Regions from separate parts of the Micromonospora sp. NPDC048905 genome, predicted to be linked through region 1. Evidence: riboswitches for the same ligand, from Rfam matches in the RefSeq annotation. Region 1 holds a riboswitch; each other region holds the start of a gene.
The links. Region 1 has a riboswitch for S-adenosylmethionine ahead of AB0C01_RS07585 (hypothetical protein). Riboswitches for the same ligand answer to the same signal wherever they lie in the genome.
Positions count from the first base shown of each region.

Region 1 (3,267 bases):
CCGCGTGAAACACGAGGAGCTGGCTACATCTACGTGCTGTCGACTCGCGAGCAGCCGCGGGTGCTGAAGATTGGCTACACCGAGCGGACCGTCGAGGAGCGGGTGAGGGAGATCAACCGGGCGACAGGCGTTGTGATCCCGTATGGCGTGCGCGCTTTGTGGGTGGTCGCGGATGCTCCGTCGGTAGAGGCCGAGCTGCATGCTCGATTGGCGCCCTACCGGGTACGCAAGGACCGTGAGTTCTTCGACCTCGACTTCCGCGACGCGTCCGCCCTCATTCAGGGCTACATAGATGGTCTCCGACGCGAGGACTAAAGTGGTCGCCCGTGGAGCAGCTGTGGAGCAGCTGACGAAATGCGACACGTTCTTCCTTCAGGTCGACGGGCCGGCCCGCCAACTCAGCCAGGAGTTCCGGTAGGCGCAACGTCGTCAGGTGTGCGTAGCGGGCGCTGTAAACGCCGACGGCTTCGATAGCGAACTCGTCAGGGAAGTCCAGCAGTACGTAGCCGAGCAGCTGCATGATGGTCGGTGCTTCCAATGATGAGCGTCGCGTCCCATCGCGGTGCTTGCTGCCGAGGCCCGTCTTGAGTTCGAGCAGCAGGCCTGCGGCGATCAGGTCGGCGTCGGCGTTCATCAGCGATGATCCGGCGAAGGTCGGCCCGAGGGCCCACGCGCCATGCCGTGCCGACAGGGACGGCAGGAGGCTCCGCTCGGCGAAGGCGCGCAGAGTCTGGAGTTCGTCGAGCGCCGCGGGTGGGGCGAGCTCAAGTAGCTTCTCGGCGTTGATGGACCTTGGGGCCAGGGCCATCAACGGGGATCCGGGTGTGGGACCGACCCGGTACAGGTCGGTAAGGAGCGCCAGCGCCCAGCACGCCCGGGCAAGGAGTTGATGGTCGGCTTCGCTGCCTGCGGCCGGCCCGCTGAACCGGCAGGTCCCCACGCTGTCGCCGGTTTGGGAGTAATTCAGCGTGCGCGCCAGTTCGTGGACCGCATGCCGTAGCGGGGGAGTGCGCGCGCCGAGCAGTGCCAAACGCAGGTCCGGACTGGGATGCACCATGAAGCGCACCATCCAGTCGAACGCGGAGCCGATGGTGCCAGGGTTCGCCTGGCTCCCAGGCACGACAAGGGGGCCCACGGATTCCCGATACCGTGCCTGCAGGTCCTGCCAGCGGCCGAACCGCTCCTGAATGAACAATCTCGCTGGCGAGGCTCTGTTGCTCAAGGCCACGGTCAGCGCCGGCCAACCACTAATGATGGTCATGCTTCGACCACCGGGCACCGACGCCGCTGCCCGCCACTGTCCATCATGGTCGAATGCTATCGAACGGCGCGGCATCCGAGCTGCCCGTCGTCACCGGACCGTCGATGGGCGATGGCCAGCACGGCTGCTGTTGGCGAGATCGGGTACCACCAACAGCAGCCGGCTGGACTGGCGATCAACGAGCGGTGGACAGGAATTCGGTCTGGGCCTGCCGAAGGGTGCTGAGGTCGTTGGGTACGGGCATGACGCCGTAGCGGTCGAAGGCGTCTACGCTCGCTCCGAGCGAGGGCGGGCACCGTCGCTGCCACTCGGCCAACGGCACGGTTGGGCCGCCTGGGCGTAGTGGCTCGGCGAGCCGGTCGAACTCCACCTGCTGCCAGTCACGCAGCTCGTTGCCACGCCGCACGGAGGCCACCAGCGACGCGGCGACCTTGGTGGCCGTGGCCGTGTGCGGCTGGACCACGTCGCCGTTCATGATCGAGTGCCGGCCCAGCGGCAGTGCGGCGCGGTGGCCGTACCGCTCGCCGACGACCTGCGAGACGTGTCGGCAGGTTTCGCAGGCCAGCCACGACCACCGGGTTCGGGTGGTCACCGTGTCCCGGACACACAACAGGCACAGGTCGAGGTCACTGGAGATGTCCTGGCCCTGCCACTGCTGCTCCCACTCCGGCGTACGCGGCTGGCAGCGGCACCGCTGCTCGCGTGGGGCACCGTCGCGGAGGTGCCCGCAGGTCAGGCAGACCGCGAAAGCGGCAAGGTTCAGCTCTTCGGATGGCACCGTGAACTCGCTCTCCGGTGCCAGGAGGCACCCGCTCTTGCCGTACCGCTGCTTGCGGTCGGCCTGGTCTTCCCCCGGAGGCACCGTGCGCGGATGGCGCGGTTGCCGGGTCAGCAAGCCGGGAGGCTTGACGCTGACCACTCTTGACGCCCAGGAAGCATAGAGATCATCGAGGCCGGCAGCAACCCGCGGGGGAGACCTGAGCCGACGGCGGTGCGGAACCATCCGTCGGCGGCGAGTCGGAGCCGGGCGAGCAGGTCGGCGACTTCCCGGGTCAGCTCATGGTCTGGCCCGTAGACCACGCAGAGGTCGTCGTGCAGCGGTTGCAGCTCGTCCGCGGCCTCGGTGGCCTTGTCTTCGGAGACCAGCAGTATGCCGATGTTGAAACGTAGGTCGAGAGCCGTGGGGGAGACGTCGCCGGAGGCGGCGCGTACGTGCGTCAGTACCTGCCGGAACTGGCGCAGGGCTGTCCCCGAACCGGTAGACCCCCTCAGGCAGGCTGACCGTTGAACTGACGATCTACCTGACCCGCTCGACTGCACCCGCAGGATCGGGCAGATCGGTGCCGAGGGCCAGTACGTCAGTGAAGAGCCCAGTGGAGCCGGAAGGATCATCATGTGGATAGTTCTGGTAGTCAGACGGCCTGACTGAGCTATCGATCAGCTGTGCTTGCGGGGACGCCCGCGATTCGATTTCAGTGGACGCCAAGCGCGTAGATCCTCCTCGATGACATCCCACCGGACCATCAAGTCGTCTAGCAGGGTGCGGTGGCTCTCGTACTGCTGGTCGCTACACCATTGCTTTACCCACGGCAGCAACTCGAGCAGCCCGGCGAGCAGCGGAACGCCGTCCTCGCGGGTCGGCGCGGCCGACGCGAGGCTTGATAACACCATTGCCCGATCCTCGACGGGCCAGCCGGCCCACCCCACCATGGCGTCCTTGATGGCGCCTCCCGAGCGCGCATAGGACACGAACCGTTCGCCAGGCACGTCGTACTTGCCACGGTGTCGCCAGTAGCTCACCTTCAGGAAGTCGGCGCTGGTGTATTTCGGTGGTATCAGGGCCGGCTCAGTAAGACCCTGGTCCTGCTCCCGTTGTAGCCGCCACGTCTCCTCCCACTGAGCGCGCTTTGCGATGCCCGAGTCTCGGTAACGTAGGGCGGCGAGGTGGGGGACGACCTCGTCCGCGAACAGGTCTCTTACGACGTCGACCAGCGGTTGGCCTGGTG
Region 1 is NZ_JBEZFV010000002.1:657,062-660,328, reverse strand. It holds gene AB0C01_RS07595 (GIY-YIG nuclease family protein) at 1-315, shown strand, start outside; gene AB0C01_RS07590 (hypothetical protein) at 275-1,261, opposite strand; gene AB0C01_RS07585 (hypothetical protein) at 1,437-2,039, opposite strand; SAM riboswitch class IV at 2,068-2,188, opposite strand; gene pglX (BREX-2 system adenine-specific DNA-methyltransferase PglX) at 2,699-3,267, opposite strand, start outside.

Region 2 (3,267 bases), on a different contig from region 1:
AACAACAAGGAGGAACTGGCCACGTTGGCCGAGGCGATCGAGGGGGCGAAGGAGACCGCCACCCTCTCGCCGGCCCGCTGGCACCGCCGCAGCGAGCTGATCCACTATGCGGAGGCGGCCGACCCGATCGACCGGGCGATGCGCAACACCGGCACGCTGATCCGCCGGTCCGTCACGTTGATCGAGGACGACGAGCCGGTACCCGATCCGATGCCGGACGCGATGGGCCACCTCGCCGAGTCGGTCCGGCTGCTCAAACACGAGTTCGCCGCCGGCGAGGAACCGGAGAAGGCCCGGGAGCGGTCGCTGCGCGCGGTCAGCGAGGCGGGTCGGGCGTACGGCGCCGGCGTCGGCTTCTCCGGCAGCGTGGTCGTCGCCCAGATCCGGACCACCGCCAGCGACCTGCTGGTGGCCTCCGGGATCGAACAGGAGGAGGCGAACCGGTGGATCCGCACCGCCTTCGGGGAGCAGGAGCGGCCGGTCGGTGAGCCGGCCGAGCCGGGCGAGGCGCCGAAACCGCCGACCGCCCCGCCCGTCGGCTGACCGCGGCCGCGCTCCTCAGCCCAACTCGGCGAGCGCCGCGAGCAGCCGGTCCACCTGCTCGACGGTGCTGCCCAGGCCGAGGCTGGCGCGCAACGCCGTGGGCGGCAGGTCCCGTCGGCCGGTACGCCCCGCCGCCTCGGCGAGCAGCCGCCGGGCCAGCGGGTGGGCACAGAACAACCCGTCGCGCACGCCGATCCGGTGCGTGCTGGCCAGCCGCGCGGCCACGTCGGCGGAGTCCCAGCCGGCGACCACGAACGAGACGATGCCGACCCGCGGCGCGTTCGGGCCGAAGGTGCGCAGCTCCACCACGTGCGGCAGCGCCTCGATGCCGGTCCGCAGTCGCGTCAGCAGCGCCTGCTCGTGGGCGGCCAGCGCATCCCGGTCGGCCCCGCCGAGCGCCGTGCACACGGCCGCCAGCGCGACCGCGCCGAGCAGGTTCGGTGTGCCACCCTCGTGCCGGGCCGGACCGGTTGCCCAGGTCACGTCGTGGGTGGCCGGGCCGACGTGGCTGGTGGCGCCCCCACCCGCCAGGTACGGCGGGGCGGCGTCCAGCCAGTCCGCCCGGCCGATCAGCACGCCCGCACCGAACGGCGCGTACAGCTTGTGGCCGGACACGGCCAGGTAGTCGACGTCCAGCGCCAACAGGTCGACCGGGGCGTGCGGGGCGAGTTGTGCGGCATCGAGCACGATCCGGGCACCGTGCCGGTGCGCCACCCGGGCCAGCTCGGCGACCGGCCACCGCTCACCCGTCACGTTGCTCGCACCCGTCACCGCGACCAGCACCGGCAGCGCCGGGTTGCTGCCCCGGCGCAGCTCGGTGAGGGCGGCGGCGAGGTCGCGTACCGCCCCGGCGGGATCGGCCGGCACCGGCAGCCGTACCGAACCGCGGGGCCAGGGCAGCAGGTTGGCGTGGTGCTCGCCCGCGAAGGTGACCACCGTGGTGCCGGCCGGCAGCGACCGCGCCAGCAGGTTGAGCGCGTCAGTGGTGTTGCGGGTGAAGATCACGTGATCGTCTGCCCGGGCGTTGAAGAAGTCACCGATCGTCTGCCGGGCCTGCTCGTACGCGAGGGTGCAGCGCCGCGACAGCGCGCCCGCGCCGCGATGCACGCTGGCGTACCAGGGCAGCAGTTCGGCCACCGCGTCGGCCGCGGCCCGCGCGCAGGGTGCGCTCGCCGCGTAGTCCAGGTTGATCTCACCGGGCACGCCGAGGACGTCCAGCGGCACCGACGCGGGCGCGACGGTGGGCAGGGTGGGCAGCGAGGGAACGAGGGTGACGGGCACGCCGGAACCTCCGGGGTCAGGGACCCCGGGTGCGGCATCGGGACGGGGTCCGCGCTTGCCCAGCACACCGATCGGGCTGGGCCCGGTCATCACCCGGGGCACCCCACCGCGAACTCGACGAGGGTTGCCGGCCAGCAAGCCGGGGCTGAACGCTGGCACTCGTGACCTGCGGGCAGCATAGCGGCAACCGATGCGACCGGACCAGCCGGCGGCGGATGGCTACGCTGACCGCATGGCCGACACCCCGCCCGGTACGCCCCTGCCGTCGCCGCCCGCGCCCGTGGCTCCGTCCGTCGGCGGAGCGCCCCGGATGCCGCTGCGCCGGCTGGGCTGGCGGCGGTTCTTGGCGTTGGCCGGGGTGGTGCTGCTCATCGCCGCCTGCGCGGTGTTCATGGTCTTCAGGCTCGGCCAGTCGCTCGGCGCGCAGGCACTGCTGATCGGGGTGGCCGCCGCCATCCTGCCGGTGCCGGTGCTGGTCGCCTGCTTCCTCTGGCTGGACCGGTACGAACCGGAGCCGTTGAAGTATCTGATCTTCTGCTTCGCCTGGGGAGCATTCGTCTCCACCGCCGCCTCGCTCACGGTCAACGAATTCGCCGCCAACCGGTTCGCCGCCTGGGGGCTGCCCGACGCGCTCACCGGCGTGCTGGTGGCGCCGTTCATCGAGGAGTTGACCAAGGCGCTGGGCCCGATCCTGCTGCTGGTGTTCCGGCGACGGGAGTGGTCCGGGATCACCGACGGCCTGGTCTACTGCGGGCTGTCCGCGGTCGGCTTCGCCATGGTGGAGAACATCCTCTACCTGGGTGGGCTGGGCTACGCGTCCGGAGCCGACCGGTACGGTCCGGTGACCGGCGTCAACCAGGTCATCTCGATCTTCATCCTGCGGATCCTGCTGTTCGGGTTCGCCCATCCGCTCTTCACCTCGATGACCGGTGTGGGGCTGGGCATCGCGGCGCGGACGGCCGACCGGCGGGTCCGGGTGCTCGCCCCGATCGCCGGCCTGCTGCTGGCGATGATGTTGCACGGCACGTGGAACCTGCTGCCCACGCTTACCCAGGCCACCGGCGAGGCGTTGATCATGCTGTACGGCTTCCTGGGCCTGATGGTGCCGGTCTTCTTCGGCATGGTGGGTTTCGCGGTGTGGTTGCGCGCCTGGGAGGGGCGGCTCACCGAGCGGACCCTGCCGGACTACGTCCGCGCCGGTTGGCTGAGCCCACCCGAGGTGGCGGCGCTGAGCAGCCTCGGCCGGCGGCACGCGGCCCGCAGTTGGGCGCGGCGGGTGGCCGGCGACGCCGGGGTGCGGGCGATGCGCGGCTACCAGTCCGCCGCCACCCGACTGGCCCTGCTGCGCGACGGCTCGCTGCGCGGCCTGGACCGCAAGCCCGCCGACCAGGAACGGACCGCGCGGGAGGAGCGGGAGCTGCTGGACGCGATGAACGCGTACCG
Region 2 is NZ_JBEZFV010000003.1:284,447-287,713, forward strand. It holds gene AB0C01_RS09485 (FUSC family protein) at 1-543, shown strand, start outside; gene AB0C01_RS09490 (aminotransferase class V-fold PLP-dependent enzyme) at 559-1,824, opposite strand; SAM riboswitch class IV at 1,871-1,991, opposite strand; gene AB0C01_RS09495 (PrsW family intramembrane metalloprotease) at 2,015-3,267, shown strand, end outside.
Region 2: it holds a riboswitch for S-adenosylmethionine, as region 1 does, so the genes downstream of both, AB0C01_RS09490 (aminotransferase class V-fold PLP-dependent enzyme) here and AB0C01_RS07585 (hypothetical protein) in region 1, are expected to answer to the same signal.

Region 3 (3,267 bases), on a different contig from region 1:
CACCCGCCGGATGCCCTGCGGGATGATCACCAGCCGCATCGCGTCGGTCCAGGAGAAGCCGAGGGCGCGGGCGCCCTCCAGTTGGGCGGCCTCCACCGACTGGATGCCGGACCGGAAGATCTCCCCGATGTACGCGGCCGCGATCAGCGACAGCGCCAGGATGCCCAACGGGTAGGGGTCCGGTCCCCAGACCTGCATGCCCAGCGGCGCCAGCCCGACGCCGATCAGCAGGATCGTCGCCGCGGCCGGAAGTCCTCGGAACACGTCGGTGTAGACCCGCGCCGGCCAGCGCAGCCAACGGCTGCGCGAGATGCCGGCGACGGCCAACAGCAGGCCCAGCACCGAGCCGAGCAGGGCGGCGGAGACCGCCAGGATCAGTGTGTTGGGCAACCCGACGGTCAGCATCTCGGGCAGCGCCTCGCGCATCGCGTCGATGTCGAAGAAGGTCTCCCACAGCGTGCTCAACGGATCCATCGGTCGCCTCTCCTACCGCCCTGCTCGCTCGTCACCGGGTCAGGACGCGGCCGACGCGGACGCCGACGGCACGGCCGACGCGGACGCCGACGGCACGGCCGACGCGGACGCCGACGGCTTCGACGACGTGCCCGACGCGGTCGGTGCCGACACGGTGCCGCTGCCCGGCGTGAAGTCCGCCGGGATCGGCCGACCGGGGTAGTACTGCGCCTGCAACCGGCTCCAGGTGCCGTCCGCGATGACCTCGTCGAGGCCCTTGTTCAGCGCCTCGCGCAGCTTGTCGCTGCCCTTGGCCACGGCGTACGCGGTCGGCGCCGGGCTGAGCTGCTTGGCCGCCACGGTGATCTTGCCGGTGCTGTCGGCGGCCGACTTCTCGCCGATTTCGGCCGGAGCGATCCACGCGTCGGCGGTGCCGGCCTTGAGCTGGTTGATCGCGCCGTTGTAGTCCGGCACCCGGACCGGGTCGAGCTGCTGACCGGTGGCGTAGTCGTCCTGCACAGTGCCCTGCACCACCACGACCCGCTTGCCGGCGAGCTGGTCGAAGCCGGTGATCGGCGAGCCGGCCGGCACGTCCAGGCCGAAGTAGCCGAAGTCGTAGCCGTTGCCGAAGTCGACGGTCTTCTTGCGCGCCTCGGTGATGGTGATCGAGGAGCTGCCCACGTCGAACTTGTGGTTGTTGACCTGGGACAGCAGCGCGGAGAAGTCGGTGCCGACGAACTCGACAGTGAGGCCGAGCCTGCCGGCCACGGCGGTCAGCAGGTCGTTGTCGAAGCCGGTGAACCTGCCGTCCTTGAGGTACACGTTCGGCGGGGCGTCGGTCAGCGTGCCGGCCCGCAGCACGCCCGGCTGCGCCAGGCCGTACGGGTTGGCGGTGGCGTCGGACGAGGTGTCGTCGCCGCAGGCGGTGAGAGCGGTGGCGGCCAGGATCGTGGCCGCGCCCAGGGCTGCGGCACGGGTCAGGGCAGGAAGGATTCGCACGGGTGTCTCCGAAAGGGGTCATGTCTCGGCGGGCACGGACGTGTGCCGCCGACGGTGCGCCCGATGGGCGTACCGCTGGAAAGGCTCGGAAAAAGAGAGGTGTGCTAGTTAGTGCCGAGGGCCGCGTCGACACGCGGCGCTGCACATTCGCATCATGTCCACGTGCCGCCGCCGGGTCAGTGCCGGCGTGGGCTGACCGGCGCGGAGTTGCGCGACATCGGTCGGTGGGGCGGTGCTGAGGATGCGCATGGGTCTCCCGGGTCTGTGCTGACCTGGGTGCCAGGCCACGCTTGCACCGACGTCGTGCCGGTGCCTGGTCTTCACCCGGGGCACCCCACCGCGGAGGAGGGTTGCCGGCCAGCGAGCCGGGGCTTCGCGCTGGCACTCATGACCTGCAGCGAGGCTAGCAGCACGCACGGGTGGATCGTCCAGTCGTTATGACCACGCTCACCGTGCGCGGAGGATGCTCGGCCCGCAGGTCAGCCGGCGTGCACGTGCGGCCGGCGACACGGGTCGGGTTCCTGGCGGCGCAGGATCTCCCGGGTGACCGAGGCGATCGCGCCCTGCCCGAACGCCAGGTAGCGCAGGAAGTTGCGGGCCGGGCCGCCCTCGCTCCACTCGAAGTAGATGTGCGGTCGCCGCCCCGTGCGGTCGCGGATCTCCAGCAGCAGGACGGCGAGCGCGTTGGGCACCGAGGAGCTGGTCAGACTGAGCACCGCGAAGCTGTCGTCGGCCAGGCCGCCGCGTACCAGCAACTCGGTCTGGAAGTCCGACGGGTCGGTGACGTGCACCTCGACGAAGATCACGTCGCTGTCGTCGGGGAAGTCGTTGTCCGCCATCGTCTGTGCCAACTTCGCGCGGTACTCGGCCTCGTCGTGCCGGTCGGGCTCGTGGGCGACGAGCCGGATTCGCCGTCCGGCGCGTTCGTCGATCATCCGGGTGGCGACCGGATCCAGCTCGATCCGGTCCACCCGCAGCTCGTAGGCCCGAGACACCCGGGACAGCACCGAGACCACGATGATCCCGCCGATGAAACAGGCCGCGATCTTGACGCCGTCGGGGCGTTCCACCACGTTCGCCAGGGTGGTGTAGACGAAGACCACCGCGATGACGCCGAACGCGACGGTGCGACCGCGCTGACGCCGCCGGGCCGCCGCGAGCGTCACCGCCGTCGCCGCGGACGTGATCAACACCAGCACACCTGTTGCGTACGCGCCGCCCTGCGCGTCCACGCTGGCATCGAAGACGACCGTGATCAGGAAGGCCACCGTGGTGAAGACCAGCACGAGCGGCCGGACGGCCCGCGCCCAGGCCGGTGCCATGCCGTAGCGGGGCAGGTAACGGGGGACGAGGTTGAGCAGTCCGGCCATCGCGGACGCCCCCGCGAACCACAGGATCCCGATGGTGGACAGGTCGTAGACGGTGCCGAACACCTCCCCGAGGTGCTGGTGCGCCAGGTAGGCCAGCGCCCGGCCGTTCGCCGGCCCGCCCGGCCGGAAGTCCTCCGCCGGGATCAGGATGGTGGTCGTCACGCTGCTGGTGATCAGGAAGACACTCATGATCACCGCGGCGGTGGTGAGCAGCCGGCGCGCGCCGCGGATCCGGCCCAACGGTCGATCCTCGGAGTCCTGTGGGTCGCCCCGTACGCTCGGCATCACGGCCACCCCGGTCTCGAAGCCGGACAGGCCCAACGCCAGTTTCGGAAAGACCAGCAGCGACAACCCGACCACCAGCCAGGGATCGCCGTGCCCGGTGGTCAGCATGGTCGTCCAGTCCCCGACGGCGCTCGGGTGCGTCACCACCCGCCACAGCGCG
Region 3 is NZ_JBEZFV010000001.1:451,539-454,805, reverse strand. It holds gene AB0C01_RS02065 (amino acid ABC transporter permease) at 1-474, opposite strand, end outside; gene AB0C01_RS02060 (ABC transporter substrate-binding protein) at 514-1,452, opposite strand; SAM riboswitch class IV at 1,734-1,845, opposite strand; gene AB0C01_RS02055 (amino acid transporter) at 1,932-3,267, opposite strand, start outside.
Region 3: it holds a riboswitch for S-adenosylmethionine, as region 1 does, so the genes downstream of both, AB0C01_RS02060 (ABC transporter substrate-binding protein) here and AB0C01_RS07585 (hypothetical protein) in region 1, are expected to answer to the same signal.